3 regions of the Arthrobacter sp. K5 genome follow, and region 1 is predicted to be linked to each of the others. Evidence: riboswitches for the same ligand, from Rfam matches in the RefSeq annotation. Region 1 holds a riboswitch; each other region holds the start of a gene.

Region 1 (10,269 bases):
ATTTCCGATGCCCTCGGCGAGCGTATGCTCCTGATCGATGGCCCCGAGAGTGTGGAAACGCCGGACGGCTTCCTCATGCCAACTGGCATCTTCGACACTCTCGCCGCCGCCCACATGCTGGTGGACGCCGGAGCGGATGTCATCCTCGAGGCGACTACCGGACTGACGAGCATCGGCATGGCGGACGTCCTGCGGCGCAGGCTGGGAATTCCCGTTATTGACCCTGTCACGGCTGCGGGCTCCATGCTTGTCTCCGCCGTGGCATCCCGCGACCTCCAGGCCGTCTAAGCCCAGGCCGTCTGGTTCAGGAGGTGTGCGCCTTGGACCGCCTGAACCGGCGGCGGAGGTTGGCCCAGCCACTCCGGCTCAACACCCCCATGACACGCGTACACAGCGCCCAGTAGGCCACACCGGCCGCCAGGGACGCTGCCACCGCCAATGCCGGGCTGGTTGCATCCAGCAGCGGGTAGACCAGCCAGTGCACGAGGTACGCGTAGAGGGAAGCGCTGGCCAGCAGGACCGCCAGCCGCTGCAGCCCCTTGGGCACGGGAATGGTGGGCAGCCACGTGAGCAGCAGGATTCCGGCAACAAGCGTCAGCTCGCGGTGGGTGTCCCCGAAGAAGCATCCGGGAACCGTGAGCATCGCGAGGACCGATACCGCGCACCGCTGCACCCACGTCCGGGTCCGGGCAATGGCCCACCCCAGGGCAAACAGCCACAGTGTTGGCGACGGGTGGGGGATGCCGGGATCAACGATGTCATAGCGCGAGAGCAGTGCGAGGCCGGTGACGGCAAGCGGCAAGAGCAGCGGGAACCGCCGCTCCGCCCGGTCCACCCAGGGGATGGCCAGCAGGGCCGACATGCCCAGGAGGATGTAGACCAGCACCTCGATGAACCAGAAATGCCACTGCGTAGTCACGGCTTCAGGACCGACCACGGAGTTCAGGAGCAGGACGTTGGCCAGGGTGTACCGGTCGGTGATCAGGTAGGCGACCCCGATGAAGGCCATGCTGGGCACCGCCACCCGAGCCAGGCTGGTGAGTTGGCGCCTGAACCGCGGAAGCCGGTCCCCGCTGAGCTGGAACCGGGCGAAGTTGTACCCGGCCACCGCCATGAGGACGTGCGCCATCCCGGGCCATTTCATCAGCCCCACGTGCGTGCTGACGATGAGCACGATGGCCACGGCCCTGAGCACGATGCTGGTTTCGAGCGGGGCAAAGAACGGACGCATCTTCCCGGCAGGCTTTGTCCCCGCGTGCTGCTCCAGGTCGCGGACCGGCGTCACATGCCAGTCGGGCGGAAGGTGCCCCAGCAGCTGCTCCAGGCGGACGGACGTCGCCACGTAGGACAGCGAGTCGCCGCCGAGCGAAACGAACGTGTCGCCGTCGCCGATGTCCGCGCGCTCCAGCGTGTCGCGGAAGACCCGCCGCACGTCGTCGGGGCCGGCAGACGGGTCCGGACCGGGTTTTGAGGGCGCAGGTTCCGAAAGCGCAGGTTCTGACAGCGCCAGGACCGCCTGGTAGTCCACTTTGCCGGTGCCCAGGCGGGGGAGATGCTCGACGGCGTGCAGCTCCAGGGCCGCACGGGGCAGCCCGATGCCCTGCGCGAGGACCTTGGCCAGCAGCTGGGTGTCGTGGCTGCCCTCGACCGCGACGACGAGGCCCTGGTCCGTGCCCGCGCTCGCCGCTTCAACGCCGAGGTCGGCCAGGATGCGCTCCACCTGGCCGAGGTCAACCCGGAGCCCCACGATCTTGACGAACCGGCTGCGCCGCCCCACCACTTCGTAGACGCCGGACGGGTGCTGCCTGGCCAGATCCCCGGTGCGGAGTTCGTGGACTGTGCGGCCGGCGCCGAGATCCTCCGGCGTCTCCGCATAGCCGAGCATGACATTGGGCCCGGTGTAGACGAGTTCGCCGTGCTCGAGGCCGGGCACGGGCTCGATGCGGAAGGCGCCGCCCGGCACCGGGATGCCGATGGCACCGGGGTGCTCGGCGGCCAGCCCGGGCGGCAGGTAGGCCATCCGCGCGGTGGCCTCTGTCTGGCCGTACATGACGAACAGTTCCCAGCCCTTTCGGCGGCCGAGTTCGGCGTAGCCCTGCACGCGTTCGGGGGCGAGCCGGCCGCCGGCCTGGGTGACATACCGCAGGCCAGGCAGGTCCATCCCGGCAAAGCCCACGCGTTCCAGCAGTTCGAAGGTGTAGGGCACCGCGGCAAACGACGTTGCCCCGCCGGTGCGGAAAAGCTCCCAGAAGCACGGATCAACAACGGACAGGTCGGTCAGCACCAGGCCCGCACCCCGGAGCAGGTGGCTGTTGATCACGGACAGCCCGTAGCAGTAGGACATCGGCAGGGTGGTTGCGGCGCGGTCTGCCGGGCCGATGTTCAGGTACTCGGCAATCGACTCGGCATTGGCCTGCAGGTTGGTGGCGGACAGGCGCACCAGCTTCGGCGACCCGGTGGAGCCGGAGGTGCTGAGCAGAAGCGCAAGATCCGGATGGAGTTCGTGCCGGCTGCCCGCCCTGCGTTCCTCGAGCAGCGTCTGTCCGTTGGCGGAACGCAGCACGACGTCGGGGTCGTACGCGGCCACCAGGGACTCGAGCGCCGCCGGCTTGTCCTCCGGAAGCAGGATCAGCGGGTGGCCGCCAACCAGGGCAGCGAGGTAGGCCACCAGGGAGTCGACGTCATTCGCCGCCGCCAGTGCCACCAGGCGCCGCTGCGTGCCTAGCCGGAGCGCGAGTGCATCAACCCTGTCGGCGAGTTCCCGGTAGCTGAGGGTGAAACTGTCGGTAAGAATGGCGGGCCTGTCCCCGTGGCCCGCGAGATCGGCGGCGAAGGGCACCCGCGCGAAATCAAGCTGCGTGGTCACCGGAAGAGGATATTAGTTAAGCCTTACCTAAGTAAAACCGTTCCGCGGCCTGTTACGGCGTGCGATACTCGCTCCGTGAGCGAGTCTTACCAGTTCAGGGCCCCAATGTGGTTGTATCCGGGCGAATCCGGCTGGCACTTCATTACGTTGCCCGTGGATATTGCGGACCAGATCCGCGAGGAGTCCGCGGGCTTCCGCGGAGGGTTTGGCTCGGTGAAGGTGACGGCAGACATCGCCGGCCACCAGTGGCAGACCTCGATCTTTCCCGACACCGGCAGCGGCTCCTACCTGCTGCCGGTCAAGAGGGCGGTGCGGATAGCTGCCCACATAACCGCAGGGGACGACGTCGGGGTCCGGTTGGTCGTCAACAGCCCCTAGGCAGGGCCCCAAGGCGCCAGATGGCGACGGCCGGTCAGGCAGCCCCGGTCCACCGGGCCGGCGCTGCCGCCTGCCGGCGCAAGGGCGTTCCGGTGGCATCGGACGGCGTGCGCTTCTTGCCGAAACCCTGCCTGCGGTGCTCGGCCCGTGCCGACAGCGGCGACTGGGCAGGCACCTGCGGTACAGTGCATCCCTGCTCCGCGGCGTTGGCCGTCACCTGTGCTGCCGCCGGGGAAAGGTCCGTGATGAGCCCCGTCCCGGCGCATTCGCGCACGTCCGCGATCCCGGCCGCGGCCGCGCGCTTGTCCTCGAACGGCGCGGAGATCGCCAGCACAGTCCCATCGGGAGACTTCAGCCGGAACCGGAACTGGGACTCTGCATCAACAAAAACTTCAAAAACTCCGGCCATGGCGGTCCTTCCGGTCAGGGAGGCTGCCGCAGCGTCTTCGCGGCCGCGGCCCCGAACGCATCGCTGCGTCTTTCCTTGGGTGGGGTGCTGAACCGACAGGGGTTTGATCGGTTCATCGGTGTTATTAGAGTCTGCCCAGTGCGCACGGAACCTCACAAGACCATCCGTGTAAACCCTGGGTAAACCCTGCCTGTCCACCCACTAAACCGTGGCGCAGCCCCGTTCTCAAGGACGCCCGAAACGAAGGGACGTGCCGCGCAACGCACGTTCACGGCCCGCCATCGGAAGTAAGAAACAGCCGGATCCCGAAGGGCGAAATCCGGCAAGCCAGGACCCTGGAGGGTCAGATCTGCTTGAGTGCCTGCTCCAGGTCCGCGATGAGATCATCGGCGTCTTCCAGGCCCACGGACAGCCGCACCACTCCATCGCTCAGTCCGATCGCGGCGCGTCCATCCGGCCCCATGGCCCGGTGCGTCGTGGTGGCGGGATGGGTGATCAGCGACTTGGCGTCGCCAAGGTTGTTGGAGATGTCGATGATCTTCAGGGCGTCCAAAAGCGCGAAGGCGGCTTCCTTGCCCGACTGGCCTGCCGTCGTCGCAAGCTCCAGCGTGAGGACGGTGCCGCCGGCCTTCATCTGCTTGGCCGCCAGCTCGAACTGCGGGTGCGACTTGAGCAGCGGGTACTTCACCCAGTTGACGGCGGGCTGCGCCTCCAGCCATTCGGCCAGGCGCAGCGCCGTGGCGGAGGAGTGGTTCACGCGGAGCGCCATGGTCTCCAGGCCCTTGGTGAGTACCCAGGCGTTGAACGCGGAGAGTGCCGGGCCGGTGTGCCGCATGAGCTGCTTGACCGGACCGTCGATGAATTCCTTGGTGCCCAGGATGGCGCCACCCATCACCCGGCCCTGGCCGTCGATGTGCTTGGTGCCGGAGTAGACGATCACGTCCGCGCCGAGGTCTCCGCAGCGCTGCAGGAGCGGCGTGGCGAAGACGTTGTCCGCCACCACCTTGGCGCCCGCGGCGTGGGCGAGTTCGCTGACCGCGGCGATGTCCACGATTTCCTGCATGGGATTGGACGGGGATTCGAAGAAGACGGCCGTGGTGGGCACCGAGAGGGCAGCACGCCACTGCTCGAGGTCCGGACCGTCCACGAAGACGGTCTCCACGCCCCAGCGCGGGAGGATCTCGTTGAGGATCACGAAGCAGGAGCCAAACAGGGAACGGCTGGCGACCACGCGGTCCCCGGCCCCGAGCAGGGCGCCCAGGGCGGTGAACACAGCGGACATGCCGGACGCCGTCGCAAAGCACGCCTCTGTGCCTTCCAGCAGCCGGAGACGTTCCTGGAAGGTGGCCACGGACGGGTTGCCGTAGCGCGAGTACACGAAGCGTTCGTCCTCGCCGGTGAAGGCCCGTTCGGCGGCGGCGGCGGACTCGTAGACAAACCCCGAATTCAGGAAGACGGGCTCGGTGGTCTCTTGGAAATTGGTGCGGTCAAGCCCGCCGCGGACGGCCTGGGTATCGGGGCTCCAGCCGGCGGCGTCGTGATTAAAGGTCAATTTAGTTCTTTCCCAGGTTCGTCGGCAGGCCGCGGTTCTTCCAGCCGTTCACGGTCCGCTCACCATAGCGGTCGGGTTCGCCCTCGAAGCCTTCGAGGACGTTGTAGGCCGTGAAACCGGCCTGTGTGGCGGCGATGGCTGCGGCGATGGAGCGCTGGCCGGAGCGGCACAGGAACACCAGCTCCACGCGGTTGTCCTCAGGCGCCTGCTGCTTCAGCTGCTCGACGAAGTCGGGGTTGGGAATGCCGCCGGGAAACGTCCACTGGATGAACAGAGGATCATTCTCCGTGGCCTTGGTGTCCGGGATGCCGATGTGCGCCCATTCGCCCTCGGTGCGCACATCCACCAGGACGGCGCCCTCCTCGAGCTTGGCCCACGCGTCCTGCGGGGTGAGGTCTCCGGCGTAGCTCATGCGTGGCCCTCGTAGGCTTCGGCGCTGAGGTCGTCGTCGGAGTCCAGCCGGTCCACGGCGGTGGCGACGGCGGCATCTGCGGTGGCGATGGCGGCGGGCAGGACAAGGGCCTGCGCCACAATCACGCTGGTGCCGTTGAAGGTGGCGGCCGGGCTGCCGTGCAGCACGTATCCCTCGGCCAGGGCAGCCGAGATGCGCTCACAGAACGCACGGTCGTCCGGGCCCGTGATCAGGCGGTAGGACAGCTTTTCCTCAGGTTTATCCTGCTGGGACGGCAGCGTTGCAACGGCGGGGGCGTCTGACACGACGGATCTCCTTTTCTCACGCTTGCAGCTCGAAGTGGTCGATATGCCGAGTATTCACCTGAGGCACCCCGCCGTGGAAGGAGGGTTGCCGACCGGCCAGTCAGGGCTTCATGCCGGTACTCATTACTCCCCAAAAACGTAACACTGACGACGGCGGTGCGCACCGCCGCCGTCGTCATGTTCCGTAACGCATCAAAAACAATGCGGTGGGCCCACGCCCGCCGGGTTCCCTGGCCGAGCTTGCGAGGGAAGGGAGCGGGTGGGGACGGCAGTCCCCGCGCTGCGGTTACAAAGCCGGTGGCCGGGAGGATAATGACGGGAGATGAACCGCCGTAACGCCGGATGAAACCAGGCCACAGTGAATGATTCGACCGCGAATACAGTGACTCCCATGCTGCACTTTGGATGGTTTGTGGGCCACGGCTTCGGGGTTCAGGGCTGGGGGACGCCCGGCTACGGAATCGGCTATGACTGGAAGAAGCCCGCCCCCTACCAGCACGCGGTCCGGGAGTTCGAGCGGGCCGGGCTGGACCTGTTCATCATCGAGGACTCGCTCACCGTCCCCGACACCTACGGCGGCAGCGCGGAGGTTTCGCTGGCGCAGGCATCCTTTGCGCCCAAGCACGATCCTCTGGCCCTGGTGCCGTATCTGCTCTCCGCCACGGAGCACCTCGGCATCGTGCCCACCATCAGCGCCTCCTTCTATCCGCCGTTCACCGCGGCCCGGCTGCTGGCCACGCTGCAGCACTTCTCCCACGGGCAGCTGGGCTGGAACGTGGTGACCTCTGGCAGCGACCTTGCCGCGCAGAACTATGGGCTGGACCAGCAGATCGAGCACGACCTCCGCTACGAGAAGGCCGAAGAGTTCGTGGACGTCGTGCGCAAGCTCTGGCGCAGCTGGGAACCCGACGCCATCCTGGAGGACGCCCGGGCAGGCATCTTCGCCGACCACACCAAGGTCCGGCCGATCCACCACGACGGGGAGTTCTTCAAGGTCCGGGGACCTCTGAACACGGCACCGCTGCCGGAGGAACCGGTGCTGGTGCAGGCCGGGGCATCCCCGCGGGGCAAGGCCTTCGCCGGCGCGAACGCGGATGTTGCCATTGCCCTGGCCCGCGGCGTGGACGGCATGAAGGCCTACCGGGACTCCATCCGCGCCGAGGCCGCCGGGGCCGGCCGGAACCCCGACGACGTTAAGGTGCTGTTCGTCCTGAAGCCCACAGTGACCGGTTCCAGGGCCGAGGCGGAGGAGCTGCGGGCTGCCCGCCGGGAACTCACGCAGCGGGACATCGACAGCCAGCTCAACTCGATCTCCTACCTGTCCGTCATCGACTTCAAGCAGTTCGACCTCGACGCGCCCCTCCCCGAGCTCAGCACCAACAGCAACCAGGGCACGCTGGAGCATTTCTCCAAGGCCGCACCGCCGGGTTCCACCCTGCGGCAGATCCTGCAGGCACGCAGCGGCGGCGCGGGCGACAGCATCATCGGCACCGCAGAGGAAATCGCCGACTACCTCGAGGAAACCGGGGCTGCGGTGGGCGGCGACGGCTTCCTCTTCTCCGGCTTCGTGGATCCGGCCACCATTCATGGCGTGCTGGACAGGCTGGCGCCGGTGCTCCGGAGGCGGGGACTGCTGCGGACGAGCTACGGCGACGGCGGCTTCCGCCGGAACCTGCTGGACTTCTAGCGCCATGGCAGGGGCTGGTGCAAGGGCAGGAGCCGGGGGATACGACGGACCGTTGCCGGGCGTCCGGCACGGCACGTTCCTGATCGGCACAGCCCACATCCGTGCCGATGACATGGCCGCGGCAGCCGCCGATCCCGCGGTGGAGGTGGTCCTCAGTGCCGAAGCCCTCGAGCTTGTGGGCCTGTCCCGCGAGGTGGTGCAGGCCGCCATCGACTCCGGCCACCGCGTCTACGGCCTGAACACCCTGCTGGGTTCCGGCCGGGACACTCCCGTGGAGCAGGAATCCATCCTCGACTTCCAGCTGCAGGTGGTGCGCTACCACCACAGCGGCGTCGGCGAACTGCTGGACCGGGACGAAGTCCGCGCCCTCATCCTGGCAAGGCTCATCGGGTTCACCCGGGGCGGCTCGGGGGTGCGTCCGGAGACTGCCCGCTTCTATGCCGGGCTGCTCAACAGGGGCGTGGTGCCCGCCGTCCCGCGCGACGGGTCCGTCGGCTCGTCGGACCTCACCCAGTTGGCGGCGGTTGCCGCCGTCGCCATCGGTGAGGGACAGGCGCTTGCTCCCGACGGCGGCCTGCAGGACGGTGCGGAAGCGCTCACCGCCGCCGGGCTGGAACCGCTGGTGCTGGCGCCGGGCGAGGCCCTGGCGCTGGTCAGCGCCAACTCCTATTCGATCGGCGCCGGCGCGCTGGAGCTCCGCCGCATCCGGCGGCTCGCCGATCTGGCGGACACCGCGCTGGCGCTGTCCCTCGAGGCCACTGCCAGGTACGACGGCGGCGGGAACCTCAGCCCGTTCTCGCCGGCCGTGCAGTCGGCCAAGTCAGTGGACGGCCAGCGCATCTCGGCGGCCAACGTCCGGCGGCTGGTTCGCGGCGGCTGGCTGGAGGACCCGCGGCGGCAGGTATCGGTCCAGGACGCGCTGTCCTTCCGCGCCGCGCCGCAAACGCACGGTGCGTTCCGGGCGCAGGTCACGGCCCTGGCCGACGCGCTCGAGGTGGAGCTCAACGGCAGGGGCGACAACCCACTGACGGATGTCGCCTCCGGCCGGATGGTGTCCGGCGGAAACTTCCAGCCCATGCAGCTCGCCTTGGCGTTCGAGGCCCTGCGACTGGGACTGGCGCATGTCGGAATCAGCAGCGAGCGGCGGGTGGCCAAGCTCTATCCGCCGCAGCGCCTGATCCGGCAGCTCAACCTCGAGGCGGCCCGGGCCGGCACTCCACTCGCGTCCGAAGACCTGCCGGGACTGCTCTGGTACTCGGCTGCCGGCCTGCTGGCAGAGCTGAAGTTCCTGGCGGCGCCTGCCACCCTCGGTGCCCCCACCCTGTCCGCGGACGTGGAGGATCATTCCACCCTGGCCCCGCTGGCCCTCCAGCAGCTGGAGCGCTCGGTGGAGGCTGCGGCCAAGCTCCTGACCATTGAGGCGTTGACGGCCTCCTACCTGTTGGCGGAGGCGCAGGGCACGGATCTGCGGGAAGCGGAGATCCGGCAGCTTGGAGCAGGCACCGGCGCCGTCGTGGCGCGGCTGTCGGAGCTGTTGGCCGGGCAGCTGCCGGCGGCGGTGCTGGTTGACAGCACCCGTGCTGCGCTGGAGGAGCTGTTGGCAGAACTGCCCGAATTGCGGAGACCGGACGTGGGCGGGCCGAACGACCGTGGCCCGAACGAAATATATCCGGATGATGGGGGAGGAGAATCATGACCACCGTGACAGGAAGCGGCCGCCAGGCAAGGCATGTGGGGCAGGTACTGGATCCTGGGATGGACGCCGGTGCGGTGCTGGCACGGGTGGGGAACACTCCGCTGGTGCCGCTGGACGTGCTGAGCCGCGGGCTGGGGAGCACTGTCTTCGTCAAGCTCGAATCGGAGAACCCCGGCGGTTCCATCAAGGACCGGACCGCGTTGAGCATGGTCCGGGCGGCTGAGCGCAGCGGCGAGCTGCAGCCCGGCGGGACCATCGTGGAAAGCACCTCCGGGAACACCGGAATCGGGCTCGCGCTGATCGGGGCGCTGACCGGCCATCCGGTGGTGGTGGTCACGGGTGATTCCATTTCGTCGGAGAAGCTGGAGGCCCTCAACCGATACGGGGCGCGGGTGGTGTTCACCGACTGGAGCGCGCCGTCGGATTCGCCGGACAACGCGCGGGCGGTCGCGGCCCGGATCACGGCCGAAATTCCGGGCGCGTGGCGTCCGCTGCAGTTCGACAACCCGGCCAACCCGCGGGCGCACTATGAGGGGACGGCGCCGGAAATCTGGGAGCAGACGGCGGGCAGGGTGACGCACTTCGTCGCCGGCGTGGGCACCGGCGGCACCATCAGCGGGAACGGGCGGTACCTCAAGGAGAAGTCCGGCGGGCATGTGGAGGTAATCGGCGCGGACCCGTACGGTTCGGTCTACAGCGGCGGGCATCCCGGCCCGATCCTGGTGGACGGTGTGGGCAACTCCTGGCCCAAGCCCGACTGGCCGAAGGTCTTCGATCACGGTCTGCTGGACCGGTTCCTGCGGATTCCGAATGACGAGGTGTACACCACGCTGCACCGGCTGCTCAACGACGAAGGACTGTCCCTCGGGCCGTCGTCGGGCCTGACGGTGGCCGCAGCGCTCCGGGTGGCCAGGGCGGCGCCGCACGGGTCAGTGGTGGTGGCGATCGCCCCGGACACGGGCAG
Region 2 (10,269 bases), 1.4 Mb from region 1:
GGAAGGACTGCATCTGGAACATTCCGGCAGCACCGTGCCGAGCCTGGACCACATCAACATGACTGTTGCCGTGCTGCGCGGGGCGGGCGTGGTGGTGGACGACTCCACGCCCAACCACTGGATTGTCAGCCCCGGCCCGATCCGTGCGTTCGACCAGCGCATCGAACAGGACCTGTCCAACGCCGGCCCGTTCCTAGCCGCTGCCCTCGCAACAGGCGGCACAGTGCGGATTCCGGACTGGCCCGAACACACCACGCAGGTCGGTGACATGTGGCGCATCATCCTCAAAGACCTGGGTGCTGCGGTGACCCTGCAGGACGGCACCCTGACGGTGACCGGCGGCAGTGAAATCAAAGGCGCTGATTTCGCCGAAACCAGTGAGCTGGCACCCACCGTCGCGGCACTGTGCGCGCTGGCCTCCGGCCCTTCGCGGCTGAGCGGCATCGCCCATCTGCGGGGACACGAGACGGACCGGCTCGCCGCGCTTGTCACGGAGATCAACCGCCTCGGCGGCGATGCCGAGGAAACCGCCGATGGCCTCATCATCCGGCCATCGGAACTGCACGGCGGCGTCGTGCACAGCTACGCCGACCACCGGATGGCCACCGCCGGGGCCATTCTCGGCCTGGCGGTCAGGGGTGTCGAAGTGCAGGACATCGCCACGACATCCAAGACCATGCCGGACTTCCCCCAGCTGTGGGCGGACATGCTCGGCCAGCGGAGCAGTGCTGTCACCGACACGGCAGCGCCTGACACTGCAAGGGCCAACATTGCGGGGACCGCCGGTGGCCCGCAGCACTGATTCCTGGGATGAATCCGACGTCCGGATCCGGCCGAACAAAAAAGGTTCCCGCCCCCGGACGAAGGACCGCCCCAGCCATGAGGACGCCGTCACGGGGCGGATCATCACCGTTGACCGGGGCCGTTACACAGCAGTCGTAGGCGAGGACTCCGGGCACGAGCGGACGGTCATCGCCGCCCGCGCCCGGGAGCTGCGCCGCTCCCCCGTGGTGGCCGGCGACTTCGTGTCCCTCGTGGGCGACGTCTCCGGCGACCCGGACACCCTCGCCCGCCTCGTGAAAATCCAGGACCGCAAGACCCTGCTGCGCCGCAGCGCCGATGACACCGACCCGGTGGAACGCGCTGTTGTTGCCAACGCGGACCAGCTGGTGGTGGTGGTTGCTGCCGCAAATCCGGAACCCCGCACCGGCTTCATCGACCGGGCGCTGGTGGCAGCCTACGACGCCGGGATCGAACCACTGCTGCTGGTCACCAAGGCGGACGTCAAAGATCCCACCGAATTGCTCGACAACTACCGCCACCTCGACTTTCCGGTCATCATCAGCCGCACGGCTGACTCGGAAGCATCCGGAATCGACGCCCGGTCCGACGACGGCCTCTCCGCCCGGCTCGACGTTGCCGCGGTGTCCGAACTCCGCGCCCATCTGGACGGCAAGGTGACCGTGATGCTGGGCCATTCCGGCGTCGGAAAATCCACCATGGTCAATGCGCTGACGGGGGCCGAACGTGCCACCGGCGGCGTCAACGCCGTGACGGGCCGCGGACGGCACACGTCGTCGTCGGCCCTCGCGCTCAAGCTCGCTGACGCCCCGGCCGGGAGCTGGATCATCGACACGCCGGGCATCCGCTCGTTCGGGCTGGCCCACGTCGACCCGGACCGCATCCTGCACTCCTTCCCCGACCTTGAGCCGGGCACTGAGGCCTGCGAACGCGGCTGCAAGCACGACGCCACCGCCGTCAACTGCGGCGTGGATGCGTGGGTCGCGGCAGGCCATGCCGGGCCCACCGGAGCAGCCAGGCTGGCGTCCCTGCGCCGCCTGCTGGGCACCGACCCGCGCATGGAGGCCCAGGAAACCAAGGAACTCGGCAGCGTCGGCTAGCCTTCCCCGGCGCAGCCCGGCCCCCGCCTCCCCGCCCCGCCGGGCCTTTGAGGGTAGTTTGGAACCATGACCCAACCCGCTTCAACCTACAACGATGACCTGCGTCTGGCCCATGTGCTGGCCGATTCCGTGGACGACCAGACCATGAGCCGGTTCAAGGCGCTGGACCTCCAGATCGAGACGAAGCCGGATCTGACGCCGGTCACCGATGCGGACAAGGCCGCCGAGGAGTCCATCCGCGGCCAGCTGTCCCGCTCCCGTCCCCGCGACGCCGTGCTCGGTGAGGAGTTCGGAAGTTCCGGCCACGGTTCCCGCCGCTGGATCATCGACCCCATCGACGGCACCAAGAACTTTGTCCGCGGGGTGCCGGTCTGGGCCACCCTGATCGCCCTCGTCGACGAGGGCGAACCCGTGGTGGGCGTGGTCAGCGCGCCTGCGCTGGGCAAGCGCTGGTGGGCGGCCAAGGGCGCCGGCGCCTACTCGGGCCGTTCCCTCGCCGCCGCCACGAGGCTCAAGGTATCCAACGTGTCCAGCCTCGCTGATGCCTCATTGTCCTACTCCAGCCTCGGGGGCTGGAAGGACCGCGGCAACCTCGATGAGTTCCTCCAGCTCACCGAGGACGTGTGGCGCACCCGCGCCTTCGGCGATTTCTGGTCCTACTGCATGGTGGCAGAAGGCGCGGTGGACATCGCCTGCGAACCGGAGCTGAACCTTTATGACATGGCGGCACTGGTGCCGATCGTGACGGAGGCAGGCGGGCGTTTCACCTCGCTCGAAGGCACCGACGGCCCGTTCGGCGGCAACGCTCTGGCGACCAACTCGATCCTGCACTCCGAAGTACTGAAGCGCCTGAACCCGCAGCTGGACGATTTGCTCTAGTTCCTGTCTCCTCCCCCGGCGCCTCAGCGCTGAACATTACGACGACGGGCGCCCCCTTTTGGTGGCGCCCGCCGTCGTATATTCGGCCGTAAGCCCGATATCCGGGCTGCGTAATAATCCGCTTAACATTCCTGTCCGGCTTTTTCATCGCCCGCCCGGATGTCCTAGTCTCGTAACAGGTCACGAGTGCCAGCGCTAAACCCCGGTTAGCTGGCCGGCAACCCTCCATTCGCGGTGGGGTGCCCCGGGTGACGACCAGGCCGATCCGGAACGGACCCGGCAAGCGCGGATCCCCGTCACACGGGGTCCTTTCTCAGTGAGGTCCCATGACGACTGCAATCATCTCTTCCACCACCGACGCCGACGTGCTGGACGGCCGATTTGCCGCCGCCGGACGTCCCCTGGCCGCCGTTACCGGCGCAGAAATCCAGGCTCCGCTGATCCAGGGCGGCCACGTCCGCTACGCCAACCTCGATTACGGCGCCTCCGCGCCTGCACTCTCTGTGGTTTCTGCGTACCTCAACGAGATCCTGCCGTACTACGCCAGCGTGCACCGCGGTGCCGGCTATGCCTCGCAGATCAGCACGTCCGTGTACGAGAACTCGCGGAGCATCGTGCGGGAGTTCGTGGGCGGCCGCGCCGATGACGCCGTCATCTTCACCCGGAACACCACCGACTCCCTCAACCTTCTGGCCGGTTGCCTGCCGGTGAAGGAGCACCACCACACCGGTGAAGTGCTGTACCTGGACATCGAGCACCACGCCAACCTGCTGCCGTGGCAGGGCGTGCCGCACCGCAGCGTCGTGGCCTCGGAAACGCTGGAAGCCACCATCAGCAGCCTGCGCACCGAACTTTCGCACGGCGATGTCAGCCTCCTTGCCGTGACCGGCGCCTCCAACGTCACCGGCGAAATCCTTCCCATCCGGCGCCTTGCTGCACTGGCCCATGAATACGGCGCCCGGATAGTGGTGGACGCCGCCCAGCTGGCGCCGCACCGCCGAATCAACATCGCCGCGGACGACGTCGATTACCTCGCCTTCTCCGGCCACAAGCTCTACGCCCCTTTCGGGGCCGGCGTCCTGATCGGCCGCCCCGACTGGCTCGACGCCGGCACCCCGCACCTCGCCGGAGGCGGCGCCGTGAGCGAGGCCAGGCTCGACGGCGTCAGCTGGGCCACCGGCCCCGCGCGCCACGAGGGCGGCTCACCCAACGTGCTCGGCGCTGCCACCCTGGCCCGGGCAACCCAGGTGATCGCTGCCCTTGATCCGCAGCACTGGCACGCCCATGAGGCCGCCATCCGGTCCTTCCTCGTCGAGGGGCTGCGCAAGATCGACGGCGTCACCGTCCACCAGATCTTCGAGGACAGCGACCCGGACGATGCCATTGGAGTGGTCAACTTCTCCGTGGAGGGTTACGACGCCGGCCTGGTGGCCGCCTACCTGTCGGCCGAACACGGCGTGGGCCTGCGCGACGGCCGCTTCTGCGCGCACCCGCTGCTGAAGCGCCTCGGCCTGCCGTCCGGTTCCCTGCGCGCCAGCTTCGGCGTGGGATCACGGCTCGAGGACGTCCAGCGGCTGCTCGCCGGCATCGAGGAGCTCCGCCGCTCCGGCCTCGGCTGGGACTACGTGGTGGACGCCGGGCGCTGGGTTCCGGCGAACGACACCCGCACCTACCCCGAGTGGGCACCCAACACCCCCGGCACCGCCGGCGCCGCACCCTGCACGCAGGACTGATCTCCACCCCGCCTGCTACGGCGGCGGTCCCCGTACGGTAAATTCGATAGGTAATTTTCGACGTCGGGCTAAGGAGACTGTGCGTGGCACGGGGCGGTCCCAAACTTCATCACGGGCGGCGGCTGGAGCTCGGGCAGAGCTTCCAGGACGGTGGCGAGCACTACCACCGCGTCCGTCCCGGCTACCCAGGCGATTCCGCGGACTGGCTCATCCCAGCCGGGGCCAGCGCTGCCGCCGACATCGGCGCCGGAACCGGTAAATTCACGGCATTGCTGGTGGAACGCGGGCTGAGTGTCAGTGCCGTGGACCCTTCCGTGGATATGCTGGAGCAGCTCGGCCGCACCTACCCCGGGGTTCAAGCCCTGGTGGGAACCGCGGAGGAGACCGGCCTGCCTGAGGGCTCGTTCGACGTCGTCAGCGTTGCCCAGGCGTGGCACTGGTGCGACCCGCTGCGCGCCAGCACCGAGATCTCCCGGATCCTCAGGCCCCACGGGGTGCTGGGCCTGATCTGGAACCAGCTGGACACGTCAGTGCCCTGGGTGCACCGGCTGTCCCGCATCATGCACGCCGGCGACGTCCACAAGCCCGACTTCCGCCCCAAAATCGGCCCGGAATTCACGTCCCTGGAGAGCCATTTAACGCGGTGGGAAGACGCTGTTACTCCGGACGACATCCTCGAACTGGCCAAGTCCCGCAGCTATTACCTCGCGGCCAACGACGCCACCCGCGCCAAGGTGGCCGGCAACCTGAACTGGTACCTGCACGAGCACCTGGGCCATGCCGAGGGTGAACTGCTGCAGCTCCCTTACCTCACCCAGACCTGGCGGGCTGTCAGGGCGGAGGGCCGTGGTGGCAGCAGGTAGGCTTGAAACTGTGAAGACCAGTACGCCCTCCTCCTCGATCGAGGACTACGTTAAGGTCATCTATTCCTTCACGGAGTGGCAGGACAAGCCCATCACCTCCACCCAGCTTGCGCAGCGCCTCGGCGTGGCCAATTCCTCGGTCTCCGAGATGGTGCGCAAGCTCAAGGACCAGGGCCTGGTCCTCCACAAGCCGTACAGCGCCATTACGCTCACGCCCCAAGGGGTCCGGCTGGCCCTCTCCATGGTCCGGCGGCACCGGCTCATCGAGACGTACCTGGTGAAGGACCTGGGATACAGCTGGGACGAAGTCCACGACGAGGCCGAACAGCTGGAACACGCGGTCTCGGACACGTTCATAGAGAGGCTGGCAGCCCGGCTGGGCAACCCGTCACGGGACCCGCACGGCGATCCCATCCCCGCGGCTGACGGAACCGTCCGGATGCCGTCGGCCCACCGGATGATCGAACTCGACGACGGCCACACCGGCAGGATCACCCGGATCAGCGACGAGAACCCGGAGCTGCTGCGCTATCTCGCCGCCGAAAAGATCAGCCTCGACGCCGACGTCGAGGTGCGCGGCCGCAAGCCCTTCGGCGGTGCGCTCGTGGTCCGCATCGGTTCCCCCGGGACCAGCCGCGACGTTGACCTCGCCGACGAAGTGGCCTCCGCGCTGTGGATCCACAGCGACTCCGCGCATCCCGGCTGCCGCATGGCCGGCCTGTAGTCGCAGGTGCGGGCTCCCCTGGCCGGCGGCACTGGCACCGCCCACAAGACGGACTCCGGCTACGGTTGGCGGGTCTGGACGGCGGTGGCAGCCGGCGGGCTGCTCGGCACGGAGCTCCGGTACATGCTGGGACTGCTGTTCCCGGACCAGCCGGGAGAAATACCGTGGGCCACTCTGGGCATCAACATCGTTGGCAGCTTCGTGCTGGCGGCCCTCACCACCATCTGGATCGCGCGGCCGCAGACCGCGTTCTGGCTCCGTGCGGCCATCGGGCCGGGCGTGCTGGGCTCTTTCACCACCTTTTCCGCCGTCGTCTTTTCCACGGACCAACTGACCCGATCCGGACTCCCCGGGGTGGGACTTCTCTATCTGGGGCTGTCCGTCCTGCTGGGGCTGGCGGCGGCCGCCGCCGGTTGGCGGACCGGCAGGGTGCTGGGCGCTTCCCGTGGCTTCGGCGGCACCGGGCCCTTCGGCGGTACCGACGGGACCGGACCGTGACGGCACTCCTCGTGGGCCTCTTCGGCATCGCCGGCGCCCTCGCCAGGTTCGCCGTGGACGGCTGGCTGGCCGGGTTCCCGTCGCCGCGGCGGCACTGGCCTTGGGCTACCCTGCTGGTCAACGTGGCCGGCTCGTTCGTGATCGGGCTGTCGGTGAGCGTCACTTCGGTGTTCGGCCCCGAATGGCACGCCGCCCTGGCCGCCGGGTTCGCCGGCGGTCTGACCACATTCAGCTCCTGGACCACTGCGACGGTGCGGCTGGCCAGCGAACGGCGCTACCTCGCCGCCGCCGCCAACATCCTCGCCAACCTGCTGCTGGGGCTGGCTGCCGCCGCGGCAGGGCTTGCCATTAGCGGCGGCTAGCCGGATCAACGGGCGCTAGCCGGATTGGCGGCGGCTAGCCGGATCAACTGGGGCTAGCCGGTACCGGGTTGCGGATTCCGACGGCGGAACAGGCCCCACCGAGCAACAGCAGTGCCGCCGTGGCCAGCAGCGCGCGGTGCAGGCCCGGCGTCGTCAGCTCGGGACCCACGATGAACCCCGCAAACGCGATGCAGACCAGGCCGGCGATTCGTGAGACCGCATTGTTCACCGCGGAGCCCACGCCCGCCTGCTTCTCAGGAACGGATCCCAGGATGGCCGCCGTCAGCGGTGCCACCGTCATGGAAAGGCCGAGGCCGAACACCAGCTGCCCGGGCAGGACCTGGGTCCAGTAGTTCAGGGAGCCGCCAACGGACAGCGTGAGCAGGAATCCGGCCGCACACAGCACCGGCCCGGCAGTCATGAACCACCGCGGCCCGTGCTTGCCGGCGAGTCTCCCGAAAAACGATGCCAGCAGCATCAGGATCACCGTAGAGGGCAGCAGAGCCAGGCCGGCGGTGGTTGCCTTCATGCCGCCCACCTGCTGGATGTAGATGCCCAGTGCAAAAAACCCAAGGGAAAACCCGCCATATATCGCGGCGGTGGCGATGTTGCCCCAGCCGAAGTTGCGGACAGTGAACATGCGCAGGGGCAGAAGCGGCGCGGCTGTCCGAGATTCATGGACGAGGAAAAGCACGGTGGCGACGAGACCTGCGGCCAGCGGCAGCCAGACCTGCGGGCTGCCCCACCCCACGCTCCCCTGCTCGATCAGTCCATAGACCGGTCCGCCAAGTGCAACGACGGCCAGGAGTGCCCCCGCAATGTCGATTCCGGCAGAGCTGGTGGCAGCATCCGCCTTCCGCAGCCTGGTCAGGACTGGCCAGATGGCCGCCGCCGGCAGGACGTTGACGAAGAAGATGACCCGCCACGAGAGCAGGTCCACCGATATGCCGCCAATCAAAGGGGCTACGATGGCGGCGGCGCTTGTCCACGCCGACCATTTGCCGATGGCTGCCCCCTGCGCGGCACTATCGAAGTGGCTGACGATCAGCGCCAGCGAGCTGGGCACCAGGAGTGCTCCCGCCACGCCCTGCAGCCCCCGGCTGACCACCAGTATTTCGCCGGTCCACGCTGCCCCGCAGAGAACCGAGGTGAGGGCAAACCCGCCCAGCCCCCACTGCAGCACACGCACCCTCCCGAAATGGTCCGACAGCGAGCCCGCCGCCAGGATGAGGGCACCCAGAGTCAGGAGGTAGGCGTCCACCACCCACTGCTGGATGCGGAGGCCGCCGCCGAGTTCCCTGCCGATGGCGGGCAGTGCCAGACTGACCACGAAGCTGTCGAGGATCGCCATGAAGGACGCCACGATCGCGACCGCCAGGACCTGTCGCTGGAGGCGCGTGGGCGCGGTGGTCTGGCTGGCATCGCTCATGACTTACCGTATCGTGGACTGGATGATCAGCAGACGTGATGCGGCAATTGCCCTGGATGTACCACTGGAAATGGCGCAGCGCCACGGCATTCCCAAGCTTCTGACCGAAGCCGAGCTGGGTGAGCTGCTGGACAATCCCCCCGCCTGGCTCGTCCAGTCCCGCGCCAACCGGACAGGGAAAAGGCCGGTGTGGGTGCATCTCGTCTGCGCGGTCTGTGGTTACGAGGAGGCGGCCCGGCCAAAGAAGTGGTGGCCCGAGTTCACCTATGTCGTTTGCGATCATCACCGGCCCTCAGAAGTTCCCCGGCCGGCGCCCGGGTTCATACGGAGCGAGTTCGACGGTGTGGGCACCAGGTTTGTGGGAATCGCCGACGTCGCTGGCTGACGCGGCGGCCTGTGCAGAGGGCGTAGCCGGGCAGTTACATTTGGGCTGGAACAGGCGTAATTTACGTAGGGAGGGGCATCCTCCTGCCCCTCTGACGAGGGAGCACGCCATGCCGGACAAGTCGCCGCACCAGCAACAGCACAAGAAAGCAGCCAAGACCATTAAACAGAAACGCGCGGACAAGAAAGCCAAGGCCCCGATTGAGGGAGCCCCGGACCCTGTGGCGCATCTGAAGAAACGCTGATTGCCGGACAACATAAGTTAGGGGTGGCCAGGGATCTCCTGGCCACCCCGTTGTTTGTCTCCGGTTCCTGCCTATCCCCAGTCCGCCATTTCGCCGGGAACCGCTGATACGTCAGTGAGGTGTCCGTCGCGAAGGACGGATATGTTCATCGGGACACCGATGGCCTCGGCAAAAAGCAGTTTCTGCAGGCTCTCGGCATTGCTGACAGCACGCGAGCCTACCCGCAGTAGCACATCGCCGGTCCGCAGACCTGCCTGCTCCGCCGGGGAACCGGACAGGACCTCCACCACTCGCAGCCCCTCCCGCTGGCCGGTGCGGACCACTTCGCTGGCACCCAGGCGGATCGGGGTGCTGACCACTCCAAGATATGCGCGCCGGACCCGGCCGTCCGACAGGAGCGCGGAGATGATCCGGCGCGACGTGCTGTTGACGGGAACCGCCAGCCCCAGCCCGGCGCCGGCCACCGCAGTGTTGATTCCCACGATCCGGCTTCGTGAGTCGGCCAGTGCCCCGCCGGAACTGCCGGCGTTCAAGGCGGCGTCGGTTTGGATGACATCCTCAATGACCCTGCGGTTGCGTCCGGCCCAGACGGGGATGGCGCGTCCCAGTCCGCTGACCACACCTGCCGTCACCGAGCCCGACAGTCCGAGCGGGTTCCCGACGGCTATCACCAACTGCCCCACCTGCAGAGACTCGGCGTCACCGAACTCCGCCGGCGCGACATGCGGGGCGCGGCCCCGGACCACAGCAAGATCGGACAGCGGATCCGCGCCCACCACCTCCAGATCAGTACCGGAGCCGTCAGCGAAGACGGCACGGCCTTTCTGTGTCCCGGCCACCACGTGGGCGTTGGTCAGCAGGTAGCCATCCTCGGTAAATAGAACCGCGGATCCGGCGCCGACCCGGAACCGTCCGTTGCGCCGGTTCCCCGTCATCTCAATGGCGGCCACATGGGGTGTAACGGTCCTGGCCACCCTGATGACCGTCTCCGAATAGGCGTCGAGCGCCGCGCCGTCGTCGACCGGACCCGTTTCGTTTGCAGCCGCCGTGGACATGGCATGCCTCCCTACCGCTGGGTTTCGAATCGCTGGATTCGTGATACCTGTCACAACTCCGTCGGCAGGGCGGGTAGTCCCGTGCGGGCTACGCCGTGGGTGAACAGCAACAGTTGCAGCACCTGGGCCAGCAGCTTAAACAAAGAACGCCCGGACCGAGGTCCGGGCGTTCCCCGTCAGGTAACGGGATTTAGTG
Region 3 (10,269 bases), 2.0 Mb from region 1:
GGTGGCCGGGCAGCCGGATTTCGTTCCCGTCCTCGCCGGCGACTTCGAGCGCCAGCTGCCCATCTGGGCGGTGGCGCGGCCGGAGTCCCTCCGCTCGGCTGCGGTGCAGGCCGTCATCTCGTCACTCAAGGAGGAGGTCAAGGCCCGGGCGGGCCTGCTGGCGGGCTGACGCGCGCCTGCCCGCCGTACCCCCGTCAGGCCGTGCCCCCGTCAGGCCGTGCCCCCGTCAGGCCGTGAACAGCCGCCGCACCACTTGCCCGGACGCCAGCGCATCCAGTCCCTCGTTGATCTCGGTGAGCGGCCTGGTGTCGGTGTGCAGCAGTTCCACCGGCAGCCGGCCCTCCCGCCAGTAGCCGAGGTAGAGCGGGATGTCCCGCCCGGGAACGGCATCGCCCATGTACGAACCAAGCAGGCGTTTGCCGGCCCCGGCGAACTGCAGCGCCGGCACTGTCAGCTCTGCTGAGGGATGGGGCAGACCGACCGAGACGACGGCGCCGCCCCGGGTCACGTGCCCGAGGCACGCGGCGATCACGCCGGCCGAGCCAACCGCTTCGACAGCGACGTCGACCCCGTCCCCGGCGGCTTCCGCGATGAGTCCGGCCGCGTCCTCGGGCGTCCCCACGGCGGTGGCGCCGCAGTCGAGGGCGAGCTGGTGCTTGCCGGAATTGGGATCGATGGCGATCACGCTGCCGGCCTCCGCGAGGGAGGCGGCCATGACGGCGGAAAGGCCCACTGCCCCCAGCCCGAAGACGGCCACCGACTGGCCGGCCGTGACGGCGGCGGTGTTGAGCACAGCGCCCATGCCGGTGAGTACGGCGCAACCGAACATCGCCGCAACGGTGTCCGGGACGTCGTCGTCAATTACCACCACGGACTCCCGGGCCACTACGGCGTAATCGGCGAAAGCCGAGACGCCCAGGTGATGGTTGATGCGCTCCCCTGCCGGCGTCCGCAGCAGCGCCTCGCCGTGGAGCAGGTCGCCGGAGCCGTTGACCTCGGCCGCCTGGTGGCAGAGCGCGGGACGGCCGGACCGGCAGGCACGGCAGTCCCCGCAGCTCGGCACGAAGACCAGCACCACGTGGTCCCCCACGGACACGTCGGAGACGCCGCCGCCGACAGACACGACCCGCCCCACGGCCTCGTGGCCCAGCGCCATGGGCAGGGGCCGGACCCGCGAACCGTCCACCACGGAAAGGTCCGAGTGGCACAGGCTGGAGTAGGTGATGGCAACACCCAGCTCGCCGGCGCGCGGCTCGGGCCGGGCCAGCTCCTGCACCACCAGGGGCCGGGCGTCCGCGTAGCTGGGCTTCTGCGATGCACTACCGGTGCTGGGGACGGCGGAGTAGAGGACTGCTGCTTTCATGGAAATCCTTGGTCTCGGTGAACGGGCAACTGCCCGGCCCCGCACGGGTGGCGGGTCCGGGCAGCTGCTGGATGCTCGTCAGGGTCGAGGCTAAAGCCGGGCCTACTTCTTGCCGGCTGCGAGCAGGTCGGCAGTGCCCTGGGCGTCGGCCGCGTCCACGTCGTGGAGCGAGATGCCGCGGGTTTCCTTCAGGAAGAACACCGCGACAGCGGTGATGGCGCAGGCAATCAGCAGGTAGATGGCCACCGGGACGGAGGACTTGTAGGTGCTCAGGAGCGACGCGGCGATGATCGGGGCCAGCGAACCGGCCACGATGGAGGTCACCTGGTAGCCGAGCGAGACGCCGGAGTAGCGCATCCGGGTGGGGAACATTTCCGCCATGATCGCCGGCTGGCCGGCGTACATCAGTGCGTGGAACAGCAGGCCGATCATGATGGACGCCAGGATGATGACGTCGTTCTTGGTGTCCATCATCGGGAAGGCGAAGAAGCCCCAGGTGGCACCGAGGATTGCCCCGGCCATGTATACGGGCTTGCGGCCGAAGCGGTCCGACATCTTGCCCACCAGCGGAACGGCGGCGAAGTGCACGGCATGGGCCAGCAACAGCAGCAGCAGGATCCGCGTCGTGTCGGCCTGGACAACCGTCTTCAGGTAAGTGATGGAGAAGGTCACCACGAGGTAGTAAAGGATGTTCTCGGCAAAGCGCAGGCCCATGGCTGTGAAAACGCCGCGCGGGTAGCGCCTGAAGACCTCGGCCACGCCGTAGCCCTTGTGCCCCGCCTCGACCTCTTTGCGGGCTTCGAGGAAGATCGGGGCGTCGTTGACCTTGGTGCGGATGTAGTAGCCGATGAGGACGATCACCGCGGAGAGCCAGAACGCGACGCGCCAGCCCCAGCCGAGGAAGGCTTCCTGGGTCAGGGTGGAGGACAGGATGAACAGCACGGCCGTAGCGAGCAGGTTGCCCATGGGCACGGCGGACTGCGGCCAGCTGGCCCAGAATCCGCGGGACTTGCTGGGGCTGTGCTCTGCCACGAGGAGGACCGCGCCGCCCCATTCGCCGCCGACCGCGAAGCCTTGGGCGAACCGCAGGAAGACCAGGAGCGCGGGCGCCCAGTAGCCGATCTGCTGGAACGTCGGGAGGCAGCCCATGAGGAAGGTGGAGACACCGACCAGGATGATGCTCAGCTGCAGCAGCTGCTTGCGGCCGAACTTGTCGCCGAAGTGCCCGAAGACGATGCCGCCGATCGGGCGGGCAATGAAGCCGACCGCGTACGTGAGGAAGGCGGCGATGATGCCGTCCAGCTCGGTGCCGGCGTTGGGGAAGAAGGTCTTGCCGAAGACCAGGGTGGCAGCCGACGCGTAGAGGAAGAACTCATACCACTCCACGACGGTGCCGGCCATGGACGCCGTGACAACTTTCTTGAGGCCTGTGGCCTTGATATCGGTTTCCTCTGCACGCCTTGCGGCGGAGCTTTCCGTACTCATTGCGAACTCCTTCGGCGTCTTCCTCGACGCCACGGGGACCAGTCGATGGCGAACTGGTGTGATGCGCACCACGAACGCCGGATTCAACGAGTATGGTCTGCCGATGACGCAAGCTCAACGCCAAATAGTGCAGGGCACATCTGCATAAATGCACATATGCGGCATCGGCATTGCCACGATACGGTCGGCTCCGGCGCCGCGGACCGGCCCTGGAGTCAGTTCAGGAGGTGTGCCCTGAGCTGGGCGTTCAGCTGGCCGATCTCCGTGAGGAAGCCGTCGTGGCCGATGGGCGAATCGATCATGTGGACATCCACGTCCCCGGGCAGGGCCTCGGCGAGTTCCAGCGACTGGGCGGGAAAGTACAGCCGGTCCGTCTCCACGGCGGCAACGAAGAAGTCCGCGGAGGCCCGCGCCAGGGCTTCCTTGAGCGTCCCTCTCCCCCGGGCGACGTCATGGCTCATGAGCGCTTCCGTCAGGGCGATGTAGCTGTTGGCGTCGAAGCGCCGGACCAGCTTGCTGCCCTGATGGTCGAGGTAGCTCTCCACCTGGTACCGGCCACGGTCCGCCAGGGCGTCGGCCTGCAGCGGCTCTTCGGCGGCCTGGGCGTTCCTGCCGAACCGGAAATCGAGTTCGTAGGCAGACCGGTAGGTAATGTGCGCAATCCGCCGTGCGAGCGCCAGGCCCTCCACGGGTTCCGGCCCGCCGTAGTAGTCGCCGCCGTTGAAGTGGCGGTCCTGCCGGATAGCAAGAGTCTGCGCCTGGGCGAAGGCGATCTGTTCAGCCGTGCTCCTGGCACCGACGGAGATGACACCGCAGCGGCGCACCCGCTCCGGGAAAGTCACTGCCCATTCGAGGGCGCGGGCCCCACCCATGGAACCGCCCACCACCGCGTGCCAGCTGCTGATGCCGAGCCGGTCGGCGAGCCTGGCCTCGGCGAGGGTGGAGTCCCTGAGCGTCACCAGCGGAAAGCGCGAACCCCAGGGTTTGCCGTCCGGAGCGGCCGACGACGGTCCCGTGGACCCGTAACAGCCGCCCAGGATATTGATGGAAATGACAAAGAACCTGTTAGTGTCCGCCGGCGCGCCGGGCCCGGCGAACTGTTCCCACCAGCCCTCCTCGTCACCGGCACCCCGCGTCACGTGCGTGCTGCCGGTGAGGGCATGCTGAACGAGGATGGCGTTGGAGCCGTCCTCGTTGAGGGTTCCCCAGGATTCGTAGGCCAGTGTGACGTCCGGCAGGAAGCCTCCGGCCTCGAGCTCCAAGCCGCCAATGTTGACGTACCGGACTGTGCCGTCCTGGTTTGCGCCGCCGGGAGCGGTGCCGTCCAGACCCGTCCGGTGCGGAGCCCCGGCGGCCGGAAGGTCGGTGCTGCTGACAGAAATCGTCATAGGTAAACCTCTTCTTCGCGCTTGCCCGCCGACAGCTGTCCGGCAGGCCAGGTCTTCACCCGGGGCACCCCACCGCGGAAGGAGGGTTGCCGGCCAGCAAGCCGGGGCTGTCGCTGGCACTCATGACCTGTTGCCCAGTTTACGAAACACGCGGACATCTGCGCGAAGAATGTGACGGCTGTGTGACTCCCGGGCCTTTTCCGGGGCCTTTTTCGCCGGCACTCATGACCTGCGATCAGTGCACGAATGGCTCTGTTACGCGCACAGCTTTGTGACGAACTTCGACAAAGTATGGACTTTTCTCCAGGTTAGGCAACCCTAAGCTGAGAGCCCCGTCACAAAGTGCCAAGATGAGGGCATGCGCATGGATCACGTCTCTTACGCCTGTGAACACGATGGCCTCGCGGCCACCACCGAACGTATCTCCTCTGCCCTCGGCGTCGAAGCCGTAAAGGGCGGAGTGCACCCCCGGTTTGGAACCCGGAACATGATCATCCCCCTGGCAGGCCACAAGTATCTCGAGGTTGTTGAGGTCCTGGACCACCCGGCGTCGGACAAGGCACCGTTCGGCCAGGCCGTCCGGGCCCGGTCCGCAGCGGGCGGCGGCTGGATGGGCTGGTGCGTCGAAGTTGACGACCTTGCCCCCTTCGAGGAGCGTCTGGGCCGCTCCGCCGTCAACGGCAACCGCAAGTTCCCCGACGGCCGGGAGTTGGTCTGGAAGCAGATTGGCATCCTGGGCCTGATCGCGGACCCGCAGGTTCCGTACATGCTGAAGTGGGAAGGCGATCCGGGACTGCACCCGTCCAACGCCTACGACAGCAATGTGAAGATGTCCAGCCTCACGATTGCGGGCTCTGCCGAGCGCGTGACCGAGTGGCTCGGCGAGCCCGTCGAACGGCCGCTTGAGGATGTCGCAGTGAACTGGGTGGCCCCGCACGGCACTCCGGGAATCCTCTCCGTCACGTTCGAAACCGCGGCAGGCGCCGTCACCATCTGACGCATTTTCTGCCCTTAACTTCGGCCGCCATCAGCAGGTGCCAACGACGCCACCCGCCGATGGCGGCCGAATCATTTTTAACGGCTGCCAGCGCAGGACCGATGACGTGGGACCGCCAGCCCAGGACCACTAACCCAGCCCGGCCGCCTTGCCGAACAGACTGAAGCCGACGAACGCCACGATGTCCAGCAGCGCGTGCGCGATGACGAGCGGCATCACCCGGCGGGTTTTGGTGTAGACCCAGGCGAAAACGACGCCCATGACCGCGTTTCCGATGAAGGGCCCGAACCCCTGGTACAGGTGGTAGCTGCCGCGAAGCATCGAGGAGACAAAGATCGCCAGGGGCATGGACCAGCCGAACTTGGCGAACCGGTCCAGGAGATAGCCCACCACAATGACTTCCTCCACGATCGCGTGGCGCATGGCGGACAGGATCAGCACGGGCACTGTCCACCAATATGCGTCCAGGCCGCTGGGGATGATCGCCGTCGTAATTCCCAGGGCACGTCCGGCGGCGTAGAGGCCCAGCGACGGGATGCCGATCAGGGCGGCCAGCCCGAGCCCCTGCACCAGGTCCTTTCCGGGCCGGGCAAAGTTGAATCCCAGCTTCCGGAAGGCGGAGCCGGCGTCGTGCCCGGACCCGGCCTTCGCCTGGCGCTGGTCTGTCATAAAGTAGATCACCAGCAGGACCGGCACCAGGGCGAAGATGATGTCCAGCAGCTGGTACGTCAGGTCGAAGTACTCCCGGGTGCTTTGTGACCTATTCAGCGTGGACGTCCCCTGCGCCAGCGGTGCCCGGGTCATCTTGTCCAGCAGCTGCACCACGGAATAGACGGCGGACTGCCCCAGCGACAACCCCAGGACAATCCAGACTTCGAACCGCAGCCGGCGGCGGGAGGGAACCAACATGTTCCTATCTTGCCTGTACCTGCTGGTACTTTCCTGTCAGCCTGTTGGCTCCTGCCATTCGCTTCCTGCTGGCCAGTCGGTTCCTGTCCGGCTGCGGGCTGACCCTATGCTGGGAAACCATGAGCGCTCCCGGGAAAGTCATCATGATCCGGCACGGCCAGTCGGCGGCCAACGCGGACACCTCCATCTACAACAGGGTGCCCGACTACCGGATTCCACTGACGGAGCTCGGACTGGAGCAGGCGAAGGCCGCCGGGGAGCGCATCCGCCGGGAGCTGGACGGACGGCAGGTGAGCGTCTACGTGTCTCCGTACCTGCGCGCCTACCAGACCCTCGAGGCGCTCAACCTGGGAGCCCTGACCGAGCGGGTGATCGAGGAGCCGCGGCTGCGGGAGCAGGACTGGGCCAACTTCCAGATTTCCGGCGACATCGAGGACCAAAAGGAACTCCGCAACGCCTACGGCCACTTCTTCTACCGCTTCCGGGAGGGCGAGTCCGGCTCCGACGTCTACGACCGGATCTCCTCGTTCATGGAAACCCTGTACCGGCACTGGTCCAAGCCGGACTACTCCCCCAACGCCCTGCTGGTCACGCACGGGCTGACCATGCGCCTGTTCTGCATGCGCTGGTTCCACTGGTCGGTGGAGTATTTCGAGTCGCTGAACAACCCCGAAAACGCCGAAGTCCGCATGCTGGTGCGCAACAGTCTGGGCAAGTACGAACTCGACACGCCCTTCACCCAGTGGGTGGACCGGAGGGTGGACGAGACGGTGCTGGACGCACCGCCGGTAATCTTTTAGGCGCCGGCCACGATCACTTCGGTGCCGCGGGCCTCGAACGCGGCCTTGTCCGCCGCAGAAATGCCGGCATCGGTGATGAGCCGGGTGAAGTCGTAGCCGTCCATGGTGGCGAACGCCCGGCGGCCCACCTTCGAGGAATCTGCGATCACGTAGGAGACGCTGGCACGGCTGGCCAGCAGCGCATTGACCGTTGCCTCGGCCTCGCCGGTGTTGGTGGGCCCCACCTCGGCGTCGACACCGTTGACCCCGATGAAGGCGATGTCCAGCACTACCTTCTGCATGATGATGTCCGTGTACGGGCCCACGAGCTCATAGGACCGGGTGTTGAGGATGCCGCCTGTCACCATCACCTTGAGGTTGGGCCGGACGGCAAGCTGCGAGGCGATGTTGATCGCGTTGGTGACCACCGTGAGGGTGGGCTGGTTCGACGGCGAATTGAGGTCCTCGCGGGTGGCCAGGATCTGCGCCAGGGCGGTGCTCGTGGTGCCGCCGCAGAGCCCGATCACCATGCCCGGGGCAATGAGCGCCGAGGCGGCCAGGGCAATCTCCTGCTTGGCCACGGCGTGGTCGTCCCGGTTGTACCTGCCGGGAAGGTCGTAGGCCAGGGCGCCGGTGGTGGCGCCGCCGCGGGTCCGCGTCAGCAGCCGCCGCTTGGCCAGGCTGTCCAGGTCGCGCCGGGCGGTTGCGGGTGACACGCCGAGCCGGGTGACGATCTCCTCGACTTCCACCTGGCCGGTCGCGGCAAGGAGATCAAGGATGGCCGTCAGTCGGTCGGTGCGGGTCATGCAGGGCCTTTCAGGATCCAAAAGCGCCACGAAAAATGACGCTTTGTGATTGTAGCAGACCCGTAATGATCATGTTCCGTCACGAACGTCGGGCGGTGGCCCCGCCTGACACTACCGTGCGCGCACCCCTGCGCGCCAAACCGCGTGGGTGAGCGGCATGCCGGGCCGGTAGGCGAGGTGGGTGGCGGACGGGGCGTTGAGGACGTGCAGGTCCGCCCGGTGCCCCACGGCGATGGAGCCCACTGCGCGTTCGCCGTCGACGTCGTTGCCGGACTCGCGCTGCAGCGCCAGGGCGCCGCCGTACGTCGCCGCCCGGACGGCCTCGTGGACGCTCAGGCCCATCTGGAGGACGGCGGTGGTGACGCAGAACGCCATGGAACTCGTGTAGGACGTGCCGGGGTTGCAGTTGGACGCGAGCGCCAGGGGCACACCGGCGTCCAGCAGTTGCCGGCCGGGGGCCAGCGGCTGCCGGGTGGAAAGGTCGCAGGCCGGCAGGCAGGTGGCCACCGTTCCGCGCCGGCCCGTTCCTGCGGCGGCATCCCAGCCGGTCCAGCCGGCGGCGAGGCCGGCGATGTCCTGCTCCGAGAGATAGTTGACGTGGTCCACGCTCGCTGCGCCGAACTCCACGGCGAGGCGGACCCCGGCGCCGTGACCCAGCTGGTTGCCGTGCACCCGCAGCCCCAGCCCGGCGTCGCGGCAGGCCTGCAGCACGGAGCGGGACTGCTCCTCCGAGAAGGCGCCGCGTTCGCAGAACACGTCGGCCCACCGGGCGTAGGGGCGGACCGCGTCCAGCATCGGGCCGCAGACGAGTTTGGCGTACTCCTCCGCGTCCATCCCGGCCGGCACCAGATGGGCGCCCAGGTAGGTGACCTCGTCCGCCACGGTCGACGCGATCCGGGCGCTTCTGGCCTCCTGCTCCACGTCGAGGCCGTAGCCCGTTTTCGTTTCCAGGTACGTCGTGCCTTGCGATACCGCTTCGGCGACGCGCCCCTGCGCCAGCCGTGTGAGGTCGTAGTCGCCGGTGGTCCGGGTGGCTTCGGTGGTGACGGCGATGCCGCCGGCGCTGTAGTCCTCCCCCGCCATCCGCGCTTCGAATTCGGCCGTCCGGTCACCGGCGAAAATCAGGTGCGTGTGGGAGTCCACCCAGCCGGGCAGCACGGCCCGGCGGCCGGCATCCACGGCGTCGTCGGCCGCCGGTGCGCCGGATGCCTGGCCAATCCACGAGATCCGTTCCCCCTCGATCACCACTGCCGCGTCCTTGAGGACACGGTGTTCCGGGTCCTGGGTCATCAGTTCGGCGATGTTGGTGATCAGGGTGCTCATGGATCCATTCTTCAGCGCCGGATGGACCAGCGCGTCGCAGCCAGCGCATCCGCCGTCCGGGATACCGGACCGGCACTGGTTTCTCCCGCGGCGTTGGTTTCCGGACCCGCCAGGATCTGGGCCGCGGCCAGTTCCGCGATGCCGGACGACGTCTGGAATCCGTAGCCGCCCTGGCCGGCGAGCCAGAAGAACCCGCGGGCCTCGGCGTCGAACCCCACGACCGGGACGCCGTCGGCCGCCTCGGTGCGCAGGCCGGTCCAGGCCCTCCGGACGGGGCCGATCCCCAGCGTCGTCAGCGTATTGAGCCGGGCGATGAGCCGCTCCACGTCCCCGGGACGGGGACGTGCGTCCTCCGCCGGGCTGGCCACGTGCTCCGACGGTGAGATCAGCACGTCGCCGCCTTCCCTGCGGAAGTAGAAGGAGTCGTCGGCGGCAGCCACCATGGGGCTTCCCTCCGGCAGTGGATGGTCGACGCCGACAATCGCCGCCGTGCGCCGGTACGGCTGCAGGCCGATCTTCTCGACGCCGCTCAGCACCGCCAGTTCGTCCGCCCAGGCGCCGGCGGCGTTGACCAGGACGCCGGCGGAGAAGCCTTCCTGCCCGGCGCCGATCTCCCAGCCCGATCCGAGCCGCTGGGCGGAGTGCACGCGGGCACCGGTAATGATGTCCACGCCGGCAGCTTCGGCACGCTCCCGGTGCCTTGCCAGCAGCACCGGGGCGTCACACCCGAAGGACCCGGTGGCCAGCCCCGCGGCGGAGAAGGACTCCGGTTTCAGGGCCGGGCACAACCCGAGCGCTTCCCCGTGGCTGATCAGGCGCATCTCGCCGCTGGCCTCGGCCCGCACCGTCTCTTCGTCCCCGATGAGCATAAAGCTTCGCGGCGTCAGCACGGGCTGGGGCTGTCCGGCGTCGTCCGCTGCAATCAGCTCGAGGGTGCGGACCGTGAGTTCCTGGACCACCGGCGGACCGTAGCTGGGGATGAGCTGCCGGGCCGAGCGTGAGGACGTGTGGTACGCCAGCTGCTGCTCCGCCTCCACGAGCGCGACGGTGCATTTGCCGGCCAGCGCGGAGGCCAATGAAAGGCCGGCAATCCCGCCGCCCGCAATGACCACGTCATAGGTTGATGCCATGGGCTCAATCTTTACAGATAGCCATAACCTACGCAGCCACCGCGTCGCGGCTCTTGACGAACGCCTGGACGCAGGTTTCGACGTCGTCG

The links. Region 1 has a riboswitch for S-adenosylmethionine ahead of ABRP34_RS12265 (DUF1737 domain-containing protein). Riboswitches for the same ligand answer to the same signal wherever they lie in the genome.
Region 2: another riboswitch for S-adenosylmethionine. It lies ahead of ABRP34_RS05895 (aminotransferase class V-fold PLP-dependent enzyme); the one in region 1 lies ahead of ABRP34_RS12265 (DUF1737 domain-containing protein).
Region 3: another riboswitch for S-adenosylmethionine. It lies ahead of ABRP34_RS21400 (homoserine O-acetyltransferase); the one in region 1 lies ahead of ABRP34_RS12265 (DUF1737 domain-containing protein).

The regions. Positions count from the first base shown of each region.
Region 1 covers NZ_CP159279.1:2,701,618-2,711,886, reverse strand. The annotation lists gene ABRP34_RS12295 (aspartate/glutamate racemase family protein) at 1-288, shown strand, start outside; gene ABRP34_RS12290 (AMP-binding protein) at 305-2,866, opposite strand; gene ABRP34_RS12285 (DUF1905 domain-containing protein) at 2,972-3,244, shown strand; gene ABRP34_RS12280 (YegP family protein) at 3,279-3,653, opposite strand; gene ABRP34_RS12275 (O-succinylhomoserine sulfhydrylase) at 3,997-5,205, opposite strand; gene ABRP34_RS12270 (rhodanese-like domain-containing protein) at 5,207-5,617, opposite strand; gene ABRP34_RS12265 (DUF1737 domain-containing protein) at 5,614-5,922, opposite strand; SAM riboswitch class IV at 5,936-6,050, opposite strand; gene ABRP34_RS12260 (NtaA/DmoA family FMN-dependent monooxygenase) at 6,281-7,609, shown strand; gene ABRP34_RS12255 (aromatic amino acid ammonia-lyase) at 7,614-9,305, shown strand; gene ABRP34_RS12250 (cysteine synthase family protein) at 9,302-10,269, shown strand, end outside.
Region 2 covers NZ_CP159279.1:1,315,099-1,325,367, forward strand. The annotation lists gene aroA (3-phosphoshikimate 1-carboxyvinyltransferase) at 1-802, shown strand, start outside; gene ABRP34_RS05885 (ribosome small subunit-dependent GTPase A) at 786-1,901, shown strand; gene hisN (histidinol-phosphatase) at 1,968-2,780, shown strand; SAM riboswitch class IV at 2,959-3,072, shown strand; gene ABRP34_RS05895 (aminotransferase class V-fold PLP-dependent enzyme) at 3,107-4,513, shown strand; gene ABRP34_RS05900 (class I SAM-dependent methyltransferase) at 4,597-5,376, shown strand; gene ABRP34_RS05905 (metal-dependent transcriptional regulator) at 5,387-6,100, shown strand; gene ABRP34_RS05910 (CrcB family protein) at 6,107-6,598, shown strand; gene ABRP34_RS05915 (CrcB family protein) at 6,595-6,960, shown strand; gene ABRP34_RS05920 (MFS transporter) at 7,004-8,389, opposite strand; gene ABRP34_RS05925 (hypothetical protein) at 8,412-8,774, shown strand; gene ABRP34_RS05930 (hypothetical protein) at 8,884-9,018, shown strand; gene ABRP34_RS05935 (trypsin-like peptidase domain-containing protein) at 9,090-10,073, opposite strand; RNA gene ssrA (transfer-messenger RNA) at 10,265-10,269, opposite strand, start outside.
Region 3 covers NZ_CP159279.1:4,707,808-4,718,076, reverse strand. The annotation lists gene ABRP34_RS21415 (LysR family transcriptional regulator) at 1-169, shown strand, start outside; gene ABRP34_RS21410 (alcohol dehydrogenase catalytic domain-containing protein) at 227-1,363, opposite strand; gene ABRP34_RS21405 (MFS transporter) at 1,466-2,848, opposite strand; gene ABRP34_RS21400 (homoserine O-acetyltransferase) at 3,064-4,236, opposite strand; SAM riboswitch class IV at 4,249-4,364, opposite strand; gene ABRP34_RS21395 (VOC family protein) at 4,595-5,233, shown strand; gene ABRP34_RS21390 (CPBP family intramembrane glutamic endopeptidase) at 5,363-6,142, opposite strand; gene ABRP34_RS21385 (histidine phosphatase family protein) at 6,262-6,942, shown strand; gene ABRP34_RS21380 (DeoR/GlpR family DNA-binding transcription regulator) at 6,939-7,727, opposite strand; gene ABRP34_RS21375 (amidohydrolase family protein) at 7,839-9,050, opposite strand; gene ABRP34_RS21370 (FAD-dependent oxidoreductase) at 9,062-10,180, opposite strand; gene ABRP34_RS21365 (glycine C-acetyltransferase) at 10,209-10,269, opposite strand, start outside.